DNA from 3 places in the Streptomyces sp. NPDC005898 genome. Region 2 is predicted to be linked to each of the others. Evidence: riboswitches for the same ligand, from Rfam matches in the RefSeq annotation. Region 2 holds a riboswitch; each other region holds the start of a gene.
The links. A riboswitch is a leader RNA that binds a small molecule or an ion and turns the genes downstream of it on or off. The one in region 2 is predicted to bind cyclic di-AMP.
Positions count from the first base shown of each region.

Region 1: it holds a riboswitch for cyclic di-AMP, as region 2 does, so the genes downstream of both, ABZ385_RS06185 (C40 family peptidase) here and ABZ385_RS17855 (transglycosylase family protein) in region 2, are expected to answer to the same signal.
Region 3: it holds a riboswitch for cyclic di-AMP, as region 2 does, so the genes downstream of both, ABZ385_RS05625 (LysM peptidoglycan-binding domain-containing protein) here and ABZ385_RS17855 (transglycosylase family protein) in region 2, are expected to answer to the same signal.

Region 1 covers NZ_JBEXWC010000003.1:202,495-205,758, forward strand. Annotated here, with positions in the region: gene ABZ385_RS06175 (ATP-dependent Clp protease proteolytic subunit) at 1-555, shown strand, start outside; gene ABZ385_RS06180 (hypothetical protein) at 563-877, shown strand; cyclic di-AMP (ydaO/yuaA leader) riboswitch at 1,220-1,396, shown strand; gene ABZ385_RS06185 (C40 family peptidase) at 1,400-1,873, shown strand; gene ABZ385_RS06190 (LysE family translocator) at 1,944-2,561, opposite strand; gene ABZ385_RS06195 (LysR family transcriptional regulator) at 2,679-3,264, shown strand, end outside.
Region 2 covers NZ_JBEXWC010000011.1:241,765-245,028, reverse strand. Annotated here, with positions in the region: gene ABZ385_RS17860 (transglycosylase family protein) at 1-753, shown strand, start outside; cyclic di-AMP (ydaO/yuaA leader) riboswitch at 949-1,137, shown strand; gene ABZ385_RS17855 (transglycosylase family protein) at 1,142-1,897, shown strand; gene eno (phosphopyruvate hydratase) at 2,203-3,264, shown strand, end outside.
Region 3 covers NZ_JBEXWC010000003.1:86,124-89,387, reverse strand. Annotated here, with positions in the region: gene ABZ385_RS05630 (hypothetical protein) at 1-309, shown strand, start outside; gene ABZ385_RS05625 (LysM peptidoglycan-binding domain-containing protein) at 741-1,493, opposite strand; cyclic di-AMP (ydaO/yuaA leader) riboswitch at 1,499-1,691, opposite strand; gene ABZ385_RS05620 (RidA family protein) at 2,187-2,582, opposite strand; gene ABZ385_RS05615 (WYL domain-containing protein) at 2,718-3,264, shown strand, end outside.

The DNA.
Region 1 (3,264 bases), on a different contig from region 2:
TCACGACTCCTCGACGAGCGCATCGTCTTCCTCGGCACTCCCGTGGACGACACCTCGGCGAACGACGTCATGGCGCAGTTCATGCACCTGGAACACGTGGCGCCGGACCGTGACATCTCGCTCTACATCAACTCCCCGGGCGGCTCGCTGACCGCGATGACCGCGATCTACGACACCATGCAGTTCGTCACCTGCGACGTGGAGACCACCTGCCTCGGGCAGGCCTCCTCGGCCGCCGCCGTACTCCTGGCGGCGGGCACGCCCGGCAAGCGGTACATGCTGCCGGGGGCGCGATTGCTGATCCGCCAGCCCGCCATGACGGAGCCGGTGCGGGGCCAGGCCAGCGATCTGGTGATCCAGGCCGACGAGATGCTGCGCACCCGGGAGCTCCTCGAGGACCTGCTGGCGCGGCACACGGGACAGAGCAAGGAGCGGATCGCCGCGGACATCGAGCGGGACAAGATCCTCGACGCCCCGGCCGCAGTGGAGTACGGACTCGTGGACCGGATCATCCCGTCCCGCAAGTCCTCGCTCGCCGCGCGCGACGCGAGGTGATCCGAGGATGCTTCCCCCCGAACTCCCCCCGCTGCCCGCACTGACCCGGGCCGAGGCGGACCTGGTCGACCGTTACCTCGAAGTCGTCGACCTGCTCGGTAAGATCAATCCCGCCCGCGCGGAACACACCTACGGCGGGCTGCGCGCCGCCCAGGCGCTGGTGGGCCGGGCGAACGCCCTGCTGGAGGCGCTGACGCTCATGCACCAGCGCGGGGAGAGCGAGGTGCACGCCGCCACGCTCGCCCAGGCGTTACGCGTCCTCGACGGCGAGCGGCGGGCCGGCCGGGTGGGCCTGCCGCCGGCCCCGCGTCAGGGCGAATGAGCCCTTCCGCTCTTCGGAACGTCCGGCTCCCTTTCGAAACGGACCAGACGGGCTACCCCGGTCGGCGTACGCGGGCGTCCTTTGTCGTGCGGTCGGGAGTTGCGCCCGACGCGCGCCAAGAGGGCGGAATGAACCCTTCCGCTGCTGGTCGAACCGCCCTCGGACCCGGCGGCCAGGGGGTGATTTTCACCGTGTCCACTCGAACAGGTCAGTCGTGAGTAGGTTCACAAAACACCGTTTCGGCTCGGTTTTCGAACCCTTTTCGGGTCAAGATCCCTTCCGACGACAAGCCCCCGCCACAGCGGCGGGGCGATCCGGGCGGACGCCGAGTCCTGCCGCCGCCCGGATGACCGGTCGACATCGGTGCACCGGCAGGAGTGGAGGACCCAAGCATGGCGGGCCCGTCCGGAAGGTCCGGACGACGCCCTTGGGGTGAAGCCGCAGAGCACGACGCGGCCGGGCATCTTCGCCTGCCCGAACCCGACAGGTCATCCTTCACAGGCGGCTGACGAAGGGTTACGCATGACCGCGCTGAATCACGTTCCGCCGCTGCTCAGTCGGGCGGGAGCCGCTTCGGCTCTCACGCTCGCCGTCGTGGGCGGCACCGTCGTGGCCCCTGGGCTCACATCCGAGGCCGAGGCCGCCACTCACGGGACGAAGGCGCTCAAGATCGCGGCGTCCAAGAAGGGCGCCCCGTACAGCTACGGGGCCGTGGGGCCGCACCGGTTCGACTGCTCGGGCCTGACGCTGTACTCGTTCAAGCGCACGGGCAAGAAGCTGCCGCGCACCGCCGCCGCGCAGTACAACAAGACCCGGCACATCGCGAAGTCCCAGCGCACGCGGGGCGACCTCGTGTTCTTCCACTCGGGCCGCAACGTCTACCACGTCGGGATCTACGCCGGTAACGGCCGTATCTGGCACGCGCCGAAGAAGGGGGCCGTGGTGCGCCTGGAGAAGATCTGGTCCGGCAGCGTCTGGTACGGCCGGGTGCGCTGACCTCACCCGGCCGGCACGTCCGCACGCGCCCCGAGCACTCCCCCGGTGCTCGGTGCGCACGCCGCGGTCCTCACGCGAGGAGCGGTTCGAGGAGGAGCACGAGACCCAGGGCGCCGAGAGCGGCGCCGGTGACGCCCTCGACCGCACGGGCGACCCGCGGCCTGCGCAGCCACGGGCCGAGCCGGTCCACCAGGAGCGCCACGACGGGGAACCACAGCAGGGCGAACACCACGACGACGGCCCCGAGCAGCAGCGTTCTCGGCAGCACCGGACTTCCGTCGGGCACGAACTGCGGCAGCACGCTCAGGAAGGTGATGGCCGCCTTCGGGTTCAGCGCGTTGGTGAGGAACCCCTCGCGCAGACCACCGCCCCGCACCACCGGCTCGTCGCCCACCCCGATGCACGCCCGCAAGGCCGACCGCAGGGCGCGCGCGGCGAGGTACAGCACGTAGCAGGCGCCGACGAGCTGCAGCGCCCTGAAGAGCGCGGGCGCCGCCGCGAGCACCGCCGCCACACCCGTGACCGCCAGCGCCGTGTGCACCAAGAGGCCCGCGGCGACCCCCATCGCGCAGGCCACCCCCGTACGCCGCGAGACGAGGGCATTGCGTACGACGACGGTGAAGTCGGCGCCCGGCACGGCGACCATGCCCGCGGCGACTCCCGTGAAGGCGACCAGTTGTGCGTCCATGCCGGCCAGCCTGCCGTGCGCGGGCCTTCAACGGGTATGTGCAATATCCTGGGTCTGCCTTAAGCAGACGTTTACCCCGTGGGCGCGTTCGACGCGCGGCGCAGAGAGGGTGTCCCCGTGTACGACCCCACGCGGCTCGCCGCGCTCGTCGCGGTCTCCGAGGCGGGTTCGATCACCCGGGCCGCCGAGCGCCTCGGCTACACCGTGCCCGCGCTCTCCCAGCAGCTGGCCAAGCTGGAGCGGGAGACGGGCAGCGCGCTGCTCGTGCGCCATCACCGCGGGGCCCGGCTGACCGGCGCCGGCGAGCTGCTGGTGGGGCACGCCCGCCGGGTGCTCGACGAGTTGGAGCGGGCCCGGCACGAACTGGCCCGGCTCGCCGGGCTGTCCGGCGGGCGGCTGCGCGTGGGCACCTTCCAGACGGCGGGCATCCATCTGCTGCCGCCGGTCCTGACCGCCTTCCGCAGGGCCCACCCGGCGGTGGAACTGACGGTGACGGCGCACGAACCGCCCTCCGGCGTCGAGGCGGTCGCGTCGGGTGAGGTCGATCTGGCCCTCACCCACGCGTACGAGCCCGCCGACCCGGTGCCGCTGCCCGCCGCCGTGTCGGCCGAGCCGGTGCTCGTGGAGGAGCTGGTCCTGGTGACCCAGCCGGGGCACGCCCTGACGAGCGGCACGTCCCGCCTGCCGCCGTCGGCACTGGCCG
Region 2 (3,264 bases):
GGCCCGAAGGCCTGGCCGAGCTGCGGGCCGATCGCCGGGCTCACCGACGGCGGCGCCGCGGCCGACGTGGACCCGGGCGACCCGATCCTCCCCGAGCCCTCGGACGCGTCGGGCGCCGGCGGCACAGGCGGCAAGGGTTCGGACGAGAAGGCCCGTGACAAGGCCCGGGAGAAGACCGGCGAGAAGGCCGGCGAGGCCGAGTCCGCGGCCGGGAAGGCCGCCGGTTCCGCCGACGCCTCCGACGGCACGTCAGACAAGCGGAAGCCCTCCGACCGCGCGGGCGACACGCCCGGAGCGGACCGCGCCTCCCGAGACAAGAATCACGACGGGGCGGACGCCGCGGACACATCGGACGGCAAGGGCGGGGCGTCCGAGGCGGACAAGTCCGGCGCCGAGGACGGCACTTCCCGCGGCCCGAAAAATCCCTCCGACACGGCTGACCCTGCCGACGCCTCCGAGGGCTCCGCCACCGGCCGCCACCGCGCCGGCGACGCGGACGAGACCTCCGCGGCCGACGCGCGGAACGGGGACGGCGGTCCCACCGGCCGGCACGCCTCGCGCGGCGGCGAACGCACCCAGAAGGTCGCCGACGGGACGTACGAGGTTCGCTCCGGGGACAACCTCTCGGTCATCGCGGACGACCTGGACGTCAAGGGCGGCTGGCACGAGCTGTACTCCGAGAACAAGGAGACCGTCGGAGCCGACCCGGACCTCATTCTCCCCGGTCAGAGCCTCGATTTGGGCGAAAAGTAGCGGTAGTTGACGAAGCGTCCGCCGGGCGCTTCGCAACTGTATGTCCGCATTGGCGCAAGTGAGAGATGGGTCTCAGAAGACCTGATCGTCTTTGAAATTGTGGCGATCGCGTGACTACGGTCGTCATCGCCCGCCACTCGTGGGCCCCGCCGGTCGGTACGCCGAATCCTGCCAACGGCCGGACGGGAACAGTCGTCGCTTCGAGCGCCGTGGGCAGGAGCGGGGGACCCAAGGTAAGTGCCGGGTCCGGACGTTGGGGCTTCCGCGAGGGAGCGCCGCGAACGGGACCGGCTTGGGGTGAAGTCGCATCGAAGTCGGTGCGACCGGGCAACTTCACTGGCCCGAACCCGACAGCTCACCTCGCAGGCGTCGGTGAGGGGATGAACTCATGCTGTTTTCCAGCAAGGGCAAGCACCGCCGTCCGTCCAAGGCCACCCGTGTCGTCACGCTCGCCGGTGTCACCGGTGCCGCCGTGGCCGCCCCGCTGATGGCCGCCGGTTCGGCCAGCGCCGCCACCGGCCAGGAGTGGGACGCCGTCGCCCAGTGCGAGTCCGGCGGCAACTGGTCGATCAACACCGGCAACGGCTACCAGGGCGGTCTGCAGTTCTCGCCCTCCACCTGGGCCGCGTACGGCGGTACGAAGTACGCGCCCACCGCCGACAAGGCCTCCAAGGCCCAGCAGATCGAGATCGGCGAGAAGGTCCTCGCCGGCCAGGGCAAGGGTGCCTGGCCGAGCTGCGGCGTCGGCCTCTCGGGCGCCGCGTACAACGGCGGCGGCGCGCAGCAGGCCCCGCAGCAGCAGGCCCCGCAGCAGCAGGCCCCCCAGCAGCAGGCCCCGCAGCAGCAGACCAAGCCGCAGCCGCAGCAGACGCAGCAGCAGGCCGCCCCTCAGCAGCGGGCGCAGCAGGCCCCGAAGCCGCAGCCCGCGCCGCAGACCGAGTCGCGCAAGACCGTCGAGACCCCGACCGGCCAGCGGGTCGAGAAGGGCGACGGCGAGTACAAGGTCAAGACCGGCGACACGCTGTCCAAGATCGCCGCGGCGCACGGCGTCAAGGGCGGCTGGCAGAAGATCTACAAGCTGAACGGCGACATCATCGACAACGCCGACTTCATCTTCCCGGGCCAGCAGCTCCACCTCAGCTGACCCGCCCGCGGCCGTGCCCGCCGCGGACGCACGGCCGCCCGCCCCGTCCCCACGGGCTCCCCGCCCCGGTGCGCGTACCCCCGTACGCACCGGGGCGGGGGCATGTCCGCGGCACACCCGCCCCGCCTGTTCGCTACCAGCGAGTAGAAAACGTGGGCTTACGCCCCGTTTCCCGGCTGTTTGTGCGACTGTCCGTCCCAGGGGACGGGCGGTCGGCTGGCCGAAGGCTCCGGGCCGGTTAGGCTCAGGAGACGCAGGGCCGAAGCGGCTCTCGTAAACGCGTCACATCCCAGAAGGAGATGCTCGTGCCGTCCATCGACGTCGTCGTAGCCCGGGAAATCCTGGACTCCCGAGGCAACCCCACGGTCGAGGTCGAGGTCGGCCTCGACGACGGCAGCACCGGTCGTGCCGCCGTCCCGTCCGGTGCCTCCACCGGTGCTTTCGAGGCCATCGAACTCCGTGACGGTGACCCCAACCGTTACCACGGCAAGGGCGTGGAGAAGGCCGTCCTCGCCGTCATCGAGCAGATCGGCCCGGAGCTGGTGGGCTACGACGCCACCGAGCAGCGGCTGATCGACCAGGCCATGTTCGACCTGGACGCCACCGACAACAAGGGCTCCCTCGGCGCCAACGCCATCCTCGGCGTCTCGCTCGCCGTCGCGCACGCCGCCTCCGAGGCCAGCGACCTGCCGCTGTTCCGCTACCTCGGCGGCCCGAACGCGCACCTGCTGCCCGTGCCGATGATGAACATCCTCAACGGCGGGTCGCACGCCGACTCCAACGTCGACATCCAGGAGTTCATGATCGCGCCGATCGGCGCCGAGTCGTTCTCCGAGGCGCTGCGCTGGGGCACCGAGGTCTACCACACGCTGAAGAAGGTCCTGAAGAGCAAGGGCCTGGCCACCGGCCTCGGCGACGAGGGCGGCTTCGCCCCGAACCTCGACTCCAACCGCGCCGCCCTCGACCTCATCCTGGAGGCCATCAAGGAGGCCGGCTACGTCCCCGGCGAGCAGATCGCGCTCGCGCTCGACGTCGCCGCCTCCGAGTTCTACAAGGACGGCTCCTACGAGTTCGAGGGCAAGTCCCGCTCGGCCGCCGAGATGACCGAGTACTACGAGGAGCTCGTCGCCTCGTACCCGCTCGTCTCCATCGAGGACCCGCTGTTCGAGGACGACTGGGCCGGCTGGAACGCCATCACCGAGAAGCTCGGCGACAAGGTGCAGCTCGTCGGCGACGACCTGTTCGTCACCAACCCCGAGCGCCTGGCCCGCGGCATCGAGGAGAACTCGGCCAACGCCCTGCTCGTCAAGGTCAACCAGATCGGCTCGCTGACCGAGACCCTGGACGCCGTCGAGATGGCCCAGCGC
Region 3 (3,264 bases), on a different contig from region 2:
GCCTCGGCGTCCGCGGCCTCGACCACCGGGTCCGCGCCCTCGGCCGGCGCGTCCACGCCCGCGCCCAGCGCCGCCGAGCCGCGCAAGCTGACGGGCGTGATGTCCAAGCTCTACCTCAAGACGATCCGGGACCACTACCCGGACCTGGCGGACATCGATGACGCGACGCTTCTCGCACACGGCAACGCCTTCTGCGCCGCGCGGGGGAAGGCACTCGGTGACCAGGCGAAGAAGACGATGAGGGAAATCGACACCACTCCGAAGCAGACTGCCCAGATCATGGGAACCGCGCACGGCCTGTGCCGGTAGCGCCAGTGGTGACGGCCTGTCAGCCGTGCACCCGCTCCGAGCTGGACGGCCTCTACCGCGCGCCCGGCGTGCGGCTGCCCGAGGACGTCGAGTAATCGCTGTTACGGCACAACGGGTCGGGACTCACCGACGTCATCCCGTCCATGTACGCGCTCTACAGCGTCCCCGCCCCCGTGGATCGCCGTCATGGGTGACGGTGAGGAGTGGCGGGCCGTCGATATGGACACCGACTTCCCAGGGACATTGGTCTGGGCGGATGTGAGGGGTTGAGGGGTGATTCGCCCCAGTTCGAGCCGTTCCTTGGAGTGGCCGGGTGATCCGGTTCGCACTCGGCGGGCCGGGCGCAAACGGCCGGACCGGTCCGGGCCCCAGTGGAACGAGCCGCCCGGCGGGTGATCCGCCGGGCGGGCGGTCTGCGTGGGGGATGAGGGCTAGTACGGGCCGTTCACGTTGTCGATCGAGCCGTATCGGGCGGCCGCGTAGTTGCAGGCGGCGGTGATGTTGGCGACGGGGTCGAAGCTGTCCAGCGACGTGCCGGGCACGTGGTACGCGGTGAACGTGGGGCCGATGACCTGCAGGAGTCCCTTGGAAGGCGTGCCGGCGACCGCGTTGACGTCCCAGTTGTTGATGGCCAGCGGGTTGCCGGAGGACTCACGCATGACGTTGCGGTGGATGCCCTCGTAGGAACCGGGGATGCCGTGCCGGGCCATGATGTCCAGCGACTCCCTGATCCAGCCGTCGAGGTTGTCGGGGTAGGTCTTCTGCGCGGGAGCGACGGCGGGCACGGCCTCACGCGCCGAGCGGTCCGCCCGCTGGGCGGACGCCGGGGAGGCGGCCGGCTTCTTCGCGGGCTCGGCCGCGCCCTTCGCGCCGAGAGTGAGCTTGAGACCCGGGTGTATCAGCTTCGGGTCGGCGCCGAGTACGCCGCGGTTGTCCTCGTAGAGCTTCTTCCAGCCGCCGCTCAGGGAGTGCTCCTGGGCGATCTTGGAGAGGGAGTCGCCCGCGACGACGACGTAGGTCCTGGAGTCGGCGGCCGGCTTGGCGGGGGCGCCGGCCTCGGCCGCGCCGGCGCTGGTGGCACCGAGCACGGGGAGGACGAGCACGGCTCCGCCCGTTCCCGCGGCGGCGATGCCCCGGTTGAGCGAGCTGGACTTGGGGCGGCGGTGCTTTCCCTTTGCGGGCATGACGAAACGTTCCTCTCCGTCGCCTGCGAGGTGAGCTGTCGGGTTGGGACGGGAGCTGTCCTGGCGCGTGGGGAGCGCGCCTTCACCCCGAGCCGATCCGGAATCCGGATCGGCGGCTTACCTGGGTCCCCCGCTCCTGCCGTGGATGAGTGAGTGGAAGGGTTTCCGGACAGCGGCAGGATTCGGCGTTCCGTCCGGATTGACGGTGACATTAAGCGAGAGCGCCGGGCCACAACAAGGCCGGAATTCACACTGGCGAATCCAAAGAGACTTCCCTGGGAATTTGATCTCCCCGACTCTTTGATCGTTAAAGTCAACTCGCTTTGCGGGGAACGGGAGTTTGTGCGGGGGGCTACGCGATCATCCTCTGTCGGCGTGACACATTTCACTGAATCGGCAGGGGGGAACCGGCGTTTAACGTCGCAAAGAGTGTCTTGAATAGTACATCTGCGACCAAAGTGGCGACTGGCTAATTGCTGCGCAAAGATGGACATATTGAACCCCTTGAGGGCGGCACCGCCCCGGTGCGGCGCAGGGGGTTCATGACGCCTACTGCCGTGAAAGGTCTGTCTTCTTTATGGCGAAGCAGTCCAGCCTCTCCACCGGTCACCGATTGCCCGCGGGAATGAAAACTGCTCGTGCCGGATGGGCCGACACGAGCAGGAGAAGCGGTGAATTGGTGGTGAGGTCACGTCATGAAACGGCAGTTCCTTCGAGTTCGACCATCTGACCCGGGATCGCCAGCCGTGTCACCCCGAGCATCGTGGTGGCCGGTGCCACTCCCGCAATGCCCAACCGCGAGGCCAGCAGCCTGTAATGAGGGAACAGCAGATCGACGTCGGTGGTGTAGACGTTGAGCCGGACAAGGTTCGCGAGGGACATGCCGGCCTCGCCGAGCACGGCCTCCAGATTGTCGAGGCTCAGCGTCAACTGTCCGGCCATGTCACCCTCGTACTGAGGCTTGCCGTCACCGTCCATCGCGGTCTGCCCGGAGCAGTAAAGGGTCCGGGTGTGCCCGCTGACGAGTTCCCCCTGGTTGAATCCCATCTCCACCGACCACGTCACGGGATTGACCGCTGTTCGTTCCACTGCCACATCAGCTCCGTTCGACTGCACGGGAAATACGGACATCCGTCGGCGCCCGCGCTGGTGCCGACGTCGGTGTTCCGGAGCCTGTCAACGAATCACGACACCCTCGGTCATGTATTCGATAGGGTCTGCCGCATGCGCGCCGATCGACTGGTCTCGCTGGTGCTGATGTTGCGTCAGCGCGGTCGGCTGACCGCGGACACGCTCGCCCGTGAGCTGGAGGTGTCCACCCGTACCGTGCTGCGCGACATCGAGGCGCTGTCCGCGGCCGGGGTCCCGGTCTTCGCGGAACGCGGCAGGCACGGCGGGTTCGCGTTGTTGCCCGGTTTCCGGACGGAACTCATGGGGCTGAACCACGACGAGGCCGTGGCCCTCCTGGCCGCCGGACCGGGGCGCGCGGAGCGGGTGTTCGGCCTCGGCCCGGCGCGTGCCGCCGCTCTGCGCAAAGTCGTCGACGCGCTGCCCGAAAGCCATAGGGCCCCCGCGAGCGACGCGGCCCGGCGCTTCCTCGTGGAACCGGAGACGGACCTGCTCCCAAGCCGGTCGGACGCCGAGAAGGTGCCGGAGGCGGTGATGGCCGAGATCCGGCGCGCGGTGCTAGCCGGGCACAAGCTGCGCATCCACTACGCGGCCACGGACCAGCCGCCGCGGTGGCGCACGGTGGACCCGATCGGACTGGTCA